Regions from separate parts of the Streptomyces sp. NPDC101194 genome, predicted to be linked through region 3. Evidence: riboswitches for the same ligand, from Rfam matches in the RefSeq annotation. Region 3 holds a riboswitch; each other region holds the start of a gene.
What was found. Region 3 has a riboswitch for cyclic di-AMP ahead of ACIRP2_RS16710 (M23 family metallopeptidase). Riboswitches for the same ligand answer to the same signal wherever they lie in the genome.
Positions count from the first base shown of each region.

Region 1: another riboswitch for cyclic di-AMP. It lies ahead of ACIRP2_RS21995 (transglycosylase SLT domain-containing protein); the one in region 3 lies ahead of ACIRP2_RS16710 (M23 family metallopeptidase).
Region 2: another riboswitch for cyclic di-AMP. It lies ahead of ACIRP2_RS24340 (transglycosylase family protein); the one in region 3 lies ahead of ACIRP2_RS16710 (M23 family metallopeptidase).
Region 4: another riboswitch for cyclic di-AMP. It lies ahead of ACIRP2_RS29230 (C40 family peptidase); the one in region 3 lies ahead of ACIRP2_RS16710 (M23 family metallopeptidase).

Region 1 covers NZ_JBIWOS010000005.1:515,466-517,657, forward strand. Annotated here, with positions in the region: gene ACIRP2_RS21990 (DUF2461 family protein) at 1-83, shown strand, start outside; gene ACIRP2_RS21995 (transglycosylase SLT domain-containing protein) at 219-983, opposite strand; cyclic di-AMP (ydaO/yuaA leader) riboswitch at 988-1,146, opposite strand; gene ACIRP2_RS22000 (ABC-F family ATP-binding cassette domain-containing protein) at 1,850-2,192, shown strand, end outside.
Region 2 covers NZ_JBIWOS010000006.1:404,923-407,114, forward strand. Annotated here, with positions in the region: gene ACIRP2_RS24335 (transglycosylase family protein) at 1-559, shown strand, start outside; cyclic di-AMP (ydaO/yuaA leader) riboswitch at 860-1,030, shown strand; gene ACIRP2_RS24340 (transglycosylase family protein) at 1,034-1,783, shown strand; gene eno (phosphopyruvate hydratase) at 2,191-2,192, shown strand, end outside.
Region 3 covers NZ_JBIWOS010000004.1:21,394-23,585, forward strand. Annotated here, with positions in the region: gene ACIRP2_RS16710 (M23 family metallopeptidase) at 1-1,011, opposite strand, end outside; cyclic di-AMP (ydaO/yuaA leader) riboswitch at 1,023-1,175, opposite strand; gene ACIRP2_RS16715 (PP2C family protein-serine/threonine phosphatase) at 1,455-2,192, opposite strand, start outside.
Region 4 covers NZ_JBIWOS010000009.1:164,330-166,521, reverse strand. Annotated here, with positions in the region: gene ACIRP2_RS29235 (ATP-binding protein) at 1-324, shown strand, start outside; gene ACIRP2_RS29230 (C40 family peptidase) at 463-936, opposite strand; cyclic di-AMP (ydaO/yuaA leader) riboswitch at 941-1,126, opposite strand; gene ACIRP2_RS29225 (hypothetical protein) at 1,512-1,820, opposite strand; gene ACIRP2_RS29220 (ATP-dependent Clp protease proteolytic subunit) at 1,828-2,192, opposite strand, start outside.

The DNA.
Region 1 (2,192 bases), on a different contig from region 3:
TGGCGGCGGAGGAACTGGCACCCCTGCTGTCCTGGCTCGCCCGCCATGTGACCGTTCCGGGCTCCCGTCGGCCTGCCACCTGACATCGACGCCGCGTGCGACTCTTGTCGACGAACAGCCGAAAGGCGGCCCCTGACCGGTGGGTGGTCCGTTGCCGGAAAAGTCTCCGGCCTCTCGCCACCCGTCGGTCCTGAACCGCCTTTCGGTGCCCCTGTACGTCAGTACGCGCCGAAGACGTTGTCGATCGAACCGTACTTGTCGGCGGCGTAGTTGCACGCTGCGGTGATGTTGGCGACCGGGTCGTAGCTGTCCATGGACGTGCCGGGCACGTGGTAGGCGCGGAACGTCGGGTCGATGATCTGCAGAAGGCCCTTGGAGGGCGTTCCCGCGGCAGCGTTCGAGTCCCAGTTGTTGATGGCCCGCGGGTTACCGGAGGACTCGCGCATGATGTTGCGGTGGATGCTGTCGTAGCTGCCGGGGATTCCGTGCTTGGCCATGACGGCCAGCGCTTCCCTGATCCAGCCGTCCAGATTGTTCGCGTACGTCGCGGGCTTCGCCGCGGACGTGGTCGCAGCCGATGCGGCGGCGGTCTTCGCGGTGGTCGCGGCAGGGGCGGCTGCCCCGATAGTCAGCGTCATACCCGGGGCAATCAGACCGGGATTGTCACCGATGACATTTCGATTGTCCGCGTACAGCTTCTGCCAGCCACCGCTGAGGGAATGCGCTCTTGCGATCTTGGAAAGGGTGTCGCCGGCGACCACGGAATACGTCGCGGGCGCGGCCTTCTGTACGGAAACTCCCTCGGCGGTGGCGCTCTTCGACGCCACGGCCTTGGCTGCGGTGGCGGCCTGCGCCGGCGCGGCGGAGGCGAAGCCGGCACCCACCAGCGGAAGTACGAGGGCGACTCCGCCGGTGGCCGCGACAATGAAGCCGCGGGTCAGCGAAGTGGACTTGCGGCGACCGTGCTTACCCGTTGTGGACATGCTGAATTCCTCTCCGTCGCCTGCGAGGTGAGCTGTCGGGTTCGGACTGGAGATGTCCGGCCGCACGCGAATGCGACTTCACCCCGAGCCGTTCCGGATACCGGACCGGCGGCTTACCTGGGTCCCCCGCTCCTGCCGTACGTGAGTGGGTCGGATTCTCGGACGGCGGCAGGATTTGGCGTTCCGTCCGGATTGACGGTGACCGTAGGCGAGAAACACCAAAAGGAACAAGCCCCTATTTCTGGATCACATTTCATTCCAAGATCGATTAATGGAATTCGCCGTAATCCAGCTCACACCACGCAGCCGGATTTCCTTGCACAGAAGGGAAGCGCGCCGGTCGCCGAGACCTTCGAACCCCTCGAACGTGACTCACACCACGAAGCCGCAAAAGGGATATTTCCCTTGGTGTTCAAATGGTGCAGTAGGTAGAGAAAGCCCCTTTATTGACGAAGTTATTAATTTTTGACAAATCGGTCATACAGTGACATTGGGTCGCTCGCTCGAAGGCTCTTCGCTCCGGCGCACCCACGCATCGGCCCGACCACGTCCGACACGGCTCCGTCACCTCGGGGCTTTGCCTTTCGTCCTGCGGCTCGTTATCGTTCCGAGCGGCCCTGTTGTCTCCGATAGAGGTGGACGTTGCGCATCTGAGGTTCGCGAACATCGCGCCGTACGGCTCCCGCCGTACGCCTGTCACGCAGTAGCAGTGCTTTCCCCTGCCCGTGACCCCGCGTGGATGCGACCTCGGTGCCTCAGCCGTCCTTCGACCTTCCGGACCGCCGCACCCTCCTTCTCGGCACGGTCGCTGCGTGGTGCTCGCATACGAAGCCCCCTTCACCACGCTTGCGACTGCGAGGATCACCATGGCGACACCCACTGCCCCCAGCGCTTCGCTCACCTGCTCGGCGCTGTCCTTCCAGTGGCCGGACGGCACGACCGTCCTCGACGGCCTCTCGCTCAGCATCGGCCGCGGCCGTACCGGGCTCGTCGGTACCAATGGCGCGGGCAAGTCCACCCTGCTGCGACTGCTGGCCGGCCGGCTGCGTCCCACCCGGGGCTCGGTGACGGTCGGCGGGAGCCTCGCCTACCTGCCGCAGAACATCACCCTCGACACGACGCTGCGTGTGGACGCGGCCCTCGGCATCGCCGAGCGGCGCGCCGCGCTGCGCGCCATCGAGGCCGGGGATGTGGACGAGAGGCACTTCG
Region 2 (2,192 bases), on a different contig from region 3:
GCCGGGTGTCGACCCGGGGGTCGCGCCCTCCGGCAAGCCGACGAACGGCACTGAGTCGGCTGACGACGAGTCGGCCACCCCCTCCGAGACCGCCACGCCGTCGGACAGGGCCGACGGCCACTCGGGTGCCCACGGCAAGTCGGCGGCGAAGAAGGGGCACTCCGCGAAGCCTTCGGCCACCGGGTCGGTCGCCCCGTCCTCGGATCCGTCCCCCGAAGCGTCCGATTCTCCCCGTAAGTCCGACTCGTCCAATGGTGTGAGCGGCAAGCATCGCGGCGCCCCGGCGCCCGAGGGGAGCCGGGGCGCGAACGGCGGCGTCGACCGCGAGTCGGGTCGTCATGCCTCCCGCGGTGGCGGCGACGCCCGCCACGCGGGCGCGTCGGCGGCCGACGGCACGTACACCGTCCGCTCCGGCGACAACCTCTGGGCGATTGCTGATGCACAGAAGGTTCCCGGCGGCTGGCCCGCGCTCTATGAGGCCAACAAGGGGACGGTCGGCTCCGACCCGGACCTCATCCTCCCTGGCCAGAGCCTCCGTATCGATGTGAAGGCCGACTGAGAGCGGTCTGAAAATCGGCTAATGGAGCCTCAAAAACCGGGGTAGTTCAGGGACCTATGTCCGCTTATGCGTAAGTGAGACATGGGTCTCTTTACGTCAACTGGCGTGTCGCGTCCGGGTTGCGCTTCCGCATCGCCTCCGACCTGCGAAAACGACGGTTCCTCAGATGCAAGTAAGGGCTGATTGTCCGATGTGTCCATCTTTGAATGTGGGGGTTGCCTGTGTTTACGGTCGGAACCGCTCGCACCGCGGGCCCCGTCGACCGTCACGCCGAATCCTGCCGTCGGTCGAAGGGAACAGACGCGTAAAGCGCCGTAGGCAGGAGCGGGGGACCCAGGTAGGCGCCGGCCTGATCGTCGAAAAGCGGATCAGGGACGGCTTGGGGTGAAGTCGCGCGCTAGGACGTGCGACCGGGCAACTCACTTGGCCCGAACCCGACAGCTCACCTCGTAGGCGTCGGTGAGGAGAAGTTCCATGCTGTTTTCCAGCAAGGGCAAGCACCGCCGCCCGTCCAAGGCCGTCCGTGTCGCCACGCTCGCCGGTGTCGCCGGTACCGCCGTCGCCGTCCCGCTGATGGGTGCGACCGGTGCCTCCGCAGCCTCCGTCGCCACCTGGGACGCCGTCGCGCAGTGCGAGTCCGGTGGCAACTGGTCCATCAACACCGGCAACGGCTACTACGGCGGTCTGCAGTTCTCGCAGTCCAGCTGGGCCGCCGCCGGCGGTACGCAGTACGCCCCCCGCGCCGACCTGGCCACCAAGGCCCAGCAGATCGCCGCCGCCGAGAAGCTCCTCGCCATGCAGGGCCCGAGCGCCTGGGGCTGCGCCGGCGCCGGCAACCTGCGCAACGACGGTGTGGACCCGGGTGTCGACACCGGCTCCTCCTCGAAGACCGCCTCCGGTGCCACGCGGCAGAGCACCCCGGCCGCGCCCGAGCGGCAGTCGCAGCCGAAGAAGGCCGAGCGCGCCGAGGCCCCCGCCACCAACCGCTCGGACCGCTCCGCCGCCCCGCAGGCCGAGTCGAAGAAGACCGTCACCACCCCGACCGGTCAGAAGGTCGCGAAGGGCGACGGCGAGTACAAGGTCGTCTCCGGCGACTCCCTGAGCAGGATCGCCGCCGACCACAAGGTCAAGGGCGGCTGGCAGCACCTGTTCGAGCTGAACAAGGACATCGTCAAGGACGCCGACCTGATCTACCCGGGTCAGCAGCTGCACCTGACGAAGTAGTCCGGGACCTCTCCTCCCTGAGCACCCCGGCCCGGCGCGCGTTCCCCCGTACGCGCCGGGCCGGGGTTTCCGTGTGGCCCCCTGCTTCCGCGGGCGCGTCACCTCTGTATGCGCGGCAGCTCCGTCCCGGCGGGGCGCGTCGTCTCGGTGTCGCGTCATAACGGGAGGGGCGGGCCCGCGCGAGGCAGGTCTCCGGGCAGGCCCCGGGACGTGCATGATCGTTCAACTTTTGTAGTTACCGGCCAGTAAAATTCTGGCTGTTTGCCCTGTAATGCTCGCTCTTGGGTCCTTTTTCGTCCCAGGGGACGGGCGGTCGTCCGACTGAGCGGGCCGGGCCGGTTAGGCTCTTGTCGCAAGGCCAAAGTGACCCTGCACAACCAGTGTCATATCCCAGAAGGAGATGCCTCGT
Region 3 (2,192 bases):
GATGGTGCCGCCGTGTATGGCCTTGATCGGGGTGCCCGTCGGCGCTGCGAAGTCGAGGCCGGTGTGGTAGCCGGAGGACCACATCGAGCCGGCCTCGCCGAAGGTCGAAGTGATCGTGTACGAGGAGGTCGGGATGGCGTAGCTGGCGGCCAGCTTGGCGAGCCGCAGGGCCTCCGCCTTCCTCTTGGCCTCTTCCTCCGCCTTCTTCTTCTCGGCGGCGATCTTGGCCTCGGCCGCGTCCTGCTGCTTCTTGGCCTCGGCGGCGGCCTTCTCCGCGGCCGCCTTCTCCTCGGCGGCCCTGGCCTCGGCGTCGGCGGCGTCCTGCTGCTGCTCGGCCTGCTGGAGGATACGGGCACGGAGCGCCTCGCCCGCGTCCGTCGCGCCCCGCTGGGCCTCGGCGGTGGTGATGCCGGCGGTGGTGAGCGGCGCGGACGCGGCGACGGCCTCGGCCTTGTCGGCTTCGGACTCGCCGGAGAACAGGGACCCCACGCCGGGGAGCGACTTGGCGTCGGGCAGGTTGTCCGCGATGGAATCGGGAAGCGAGATGGAGACCGCCGGCTTGCTCTGCGCGGTGGCAATGCCGCCCGCGCCGACCGCCGCGATGACGCCGACCCCGAGCACGGTGGAGCTACGGGCAAGTCCGTTGCGCTGCTTGGCGACGCGGTGCTTGCCGCGCACGGGGCGGACGGACTCCTCGGTGGGGTTCCACTCGTCCCGGCTTCGTTCGGGTTCACCGACGCCGTCGGCGCGAAATCCCCCGCGGAGCTCTGCCGGATCGCCGGACCCGCTGAACTCACCGGACCCGAACTCACCGGTGAAGTCGCCGCCCGGCTCGGTGCCGTAGCCGGTCCCGAACGCCGTTCTCGTCCCGGTGGTTGCGTAACCGGCGTCGGAGGCGAGACCGGGGCCGTATCCGAGGCCGTAGTCGGAACCGGTGCCGAAGTCACCGCCCGGGCCGAAGTCGGAGGTGAACCGCGCGGGGGCCTCGGGGGCAGGCTTGTTGGACGCCACTTGGGCGCACTCCTTTCCTTCCTTCTCGCCTACCGGGTTAGCTGACGGGTTCGGAGCAGGAAGGTCTCCTACGGGCGCCTCTGCCTCTCACGAGACACAGGTGTCCGATTCACCCCATGTAGGTGGTTCCCCGGTTCCCTTGCGGAATTCGGCGCTCGCGCACGGTGCCGCCACTGACGACGGCTGGGACGACCGCGCTGCGTTATCGAACGTTAATAGACACCCGGGCCCTATTCCAAGCTGTTCCCACTGATCGTTCACGTCTTTGGCCTGGACTTTACGGGACATAACCGGGTGGAATCGGATGAGTTGATCGCCCCTCAGCCATTACCCGGATTCTGACGTTGCGTCAAATGTTATGCGGAGCGGCGTGCTTCGGTTACGCACGGTGGCATGCCCGTCCGGCACTCCACCCGGTCCGCACCACGCACCCGCCCCACCCGTCACATCGTGTCCAGTCCCACGATCTTCACCGTCCTGCGCCGGTGCGGCTGCCCCTCCGCGGGACGTACGACCGCGAGCAGCGCCATGTCGTCGGTGGTCTCGCCGCCCGTGTGCCGCCGCACGTCGTCGGTCAGGGCGGACAGCAGCTCCTCGGGTCCCGGGAAGATCCGCCCGCGCAGCCGCGCAGCCGGATCGTAGAAGACCCCGTCGGCGTTCCGCGCTTCGGAGAGACCGTCGGTGTAGAGGAGCAGGGTCGTCCCCGCCGTCAGATCCCATTCGTCCGCCCGGTCGGGCCACACCCCCAGATCCATCCCGAGCGGCAGCGCGGGCACCGACGGCCCCAGCACATCCAGGGCTCCGTCCGGATGCAGCAGGATCGGCTCGGGATGACCACGGTTGACGATCCGCACCCGCGACAGCCCGGACGGGATCTCGGCCAGTACGGCGGTGGTGAAGCCCTCGACCACGTCCAGCCCGCTCCGCCCCGTTCCCTCTCGCGCCAGCGCCCGCTCCAGCCGCTGAGCCACGCCCTCCAGAGAACGTTCCTGCTCGGCCGCCTCCCGGAACGCGCCGATGATCACCGCCACGGACTCCACGGCGTCGAGCCCCTTCCCCCGTACGTCCCCGACCACCAGCCGCACCCCGTGCGGGGTGTCCGCCACGGCGAACAGGTCGCCGCCGACGAACTCGTCCGCCTGCGCCGCCTCGTACCGCGCCGCCACATGCAGCCCGCCGAT
Region 4 (2,192 bases), on a different contig from region 3:
GACACCGAGTTCGCCGACAGTATCCGCCTCATCGTCTCGGAGCTTGCGACCAACGCCGTCCAGCACACCTTCGGGCAGTCGCCCACCTTCACCGTGGACCTGAGACTGGAGCAGGAGGAACAGCTCTATCTGGGGGTGACGGACAGTCACCCACGCTGGCCCCGCAGGCTGCCCGCCGCCGTTCAGCAGGACAACGGGCGCGGCATGGTGATCATCCGTTGTCTCGCCAAGGAGTGCGGCGGCCGGCTCACCGTCACCCCCACCGCCGACGGCGGCAAGACGGTCTGGATCGCGCTTCCCTGGAGCATCCCCGTGCAGGGCTGACCGAGGGCGGGAGCGACGCAGGGCGTGCCGCGTCGGGTCGGGTGACCGCCCCGCACCGGTGACGAGCGGATCAGCGGCACGGGGCGGTGCACCGCCGGCGGGTCGGGGCCGGAGGGAGGTGAGGATCCGCCGGACGGGTCAGCCGACCCGCCCGTAGTAGACGCGCTTCGTCCAGATCTTCTCCAGTCGGACCACCGCGCCGGTCCTCGGCGAGTGCCAGATCTTGCCGTGGCCGGCGTAGATCCCCACGTGGTAGACGCTGCGACCGTAATGGAAGAAGACCAGGTCGCCGCGTTTCCTGTGCGAGGCCGAGACATGGCGGGTCTTGTTGTACTGCTGCTGGGCGGTGCGGGGGAGCCGCTTGCCTGCCTTCTTGAACGAATAGACCGTCAGTCCCGAACAGTCGAAGAGGTTGGGACCGGTGGCCCCCCACCGGTACGGCGCCCCCTTCTTCGACGCGGCGATGTTCAGCGCCTTCATCGAGGGAGTCGCCGCCTGGGCCTCCGGCGTGGCGCCGGGGGCGAGCACGGTGCCGCCGACGGCGGCGAGAGTCAGAACCGAGGCCGTACCGGCCCGGACGAGCAGAGACGGGACATGAACCTGCGCAGTCATGCGCAACCCTTCGTCAGCCGCCTGTGAAGGATGACCTGTCGGGTTCGGGCTGGCGAAGTTGCCCGGCCGCGCTCGGCGGCTTCACCCCGAGGATCGACCGGTGATCCGGCCGACCCGTTGTGCTCGGGTCCTCCACTCCTGCCGATCCACTTCTGTCGACCAGACATCCGGACGACGGCAGGACTCGGCGTCCGCCCGGACCGCCCCGTCGCGGTGACGGGGGCTTGTCGTCCCAGGGATCTTGACTCACCGACTGCCGGATTTCCGAAGGGAAGCGATGATTTGCGTGGATCATCACGAATGACCCGTTCGGGTGGAGGCGGCGCACTCTCGGGTGGGGTCGTTCACCGGGACCCGTCTCGTACCAGCACTGGAATCGTTGATTCCGTTCACTGGTCATCTGAAAAGCGCAAGTTGAGATATCCGTCGTGAGGGGGGCTTCCTACGCCGAACGAGCGAGGAATTTCGATGTACCCACCGGGCGTGTCGTGTACGGGAGTTGGCCGAATCCCGGCTGTCGGCGGGGGTGGGGGAGCCGACCGGACCCCGGCGGTGCCGGGGCCGGTGGAGACTGATCAACTCGGCGGAGCGGGGGGTACGGTGACACGTCCGGCCCGCCGCTCCCCGTCCAGTACGCGCAGCGCTCGTGCCAGGGTTCCCGTGTGGATCTGCGCCTCGCCGCGTTCATGCATCGACGCGAGGGCATCCCGCAGCGCGCCCGCCCGGGACACGAGTGCCTGCGCGGCGCGCAACGCGCCGTAGGTGTCGCTGCCACGGGCCGGATTGATCCGGCCCAACTGGTCGAGGACTTCGAGGTAGTGGTCGATGAACTCCCCCTCCGCGCGGGTCAGTGCGGGCAGTTGCGGCAAGTGTGGCGGCTGCACCGGGCGTTCACCTCGTGCCATACGTGGGGAGCGATGACTTCCGGTTCTGTGTGAGGTGGTCCACCAGGCCGTACGCCTTGGCGCCCGGGGCGTCGAGAATGAGATCGCGCTCGATGTCGGTGGCGATCCGCTCTGCGTCACGGCCGGTGTGGCGGGCCAGCAGTGTGATGAGCATTTCGCGGACCCGTTCCAGCTCCAGGGCCTCGATCTCCAGGTCGGAAGGCCGGCCCTGCACCGGCTCGCTGAGCGCGGGTTGCTGTACGACGACCCGGGCTCCCGGCAGTGCGTGCCGTCGGCCCGGAGCGCCTGCGGCGAGCAGTACGGAGGCGCAGGAACCGGCCTGGCCCAGGCAGAAGGTCTCCACGTCGCAGG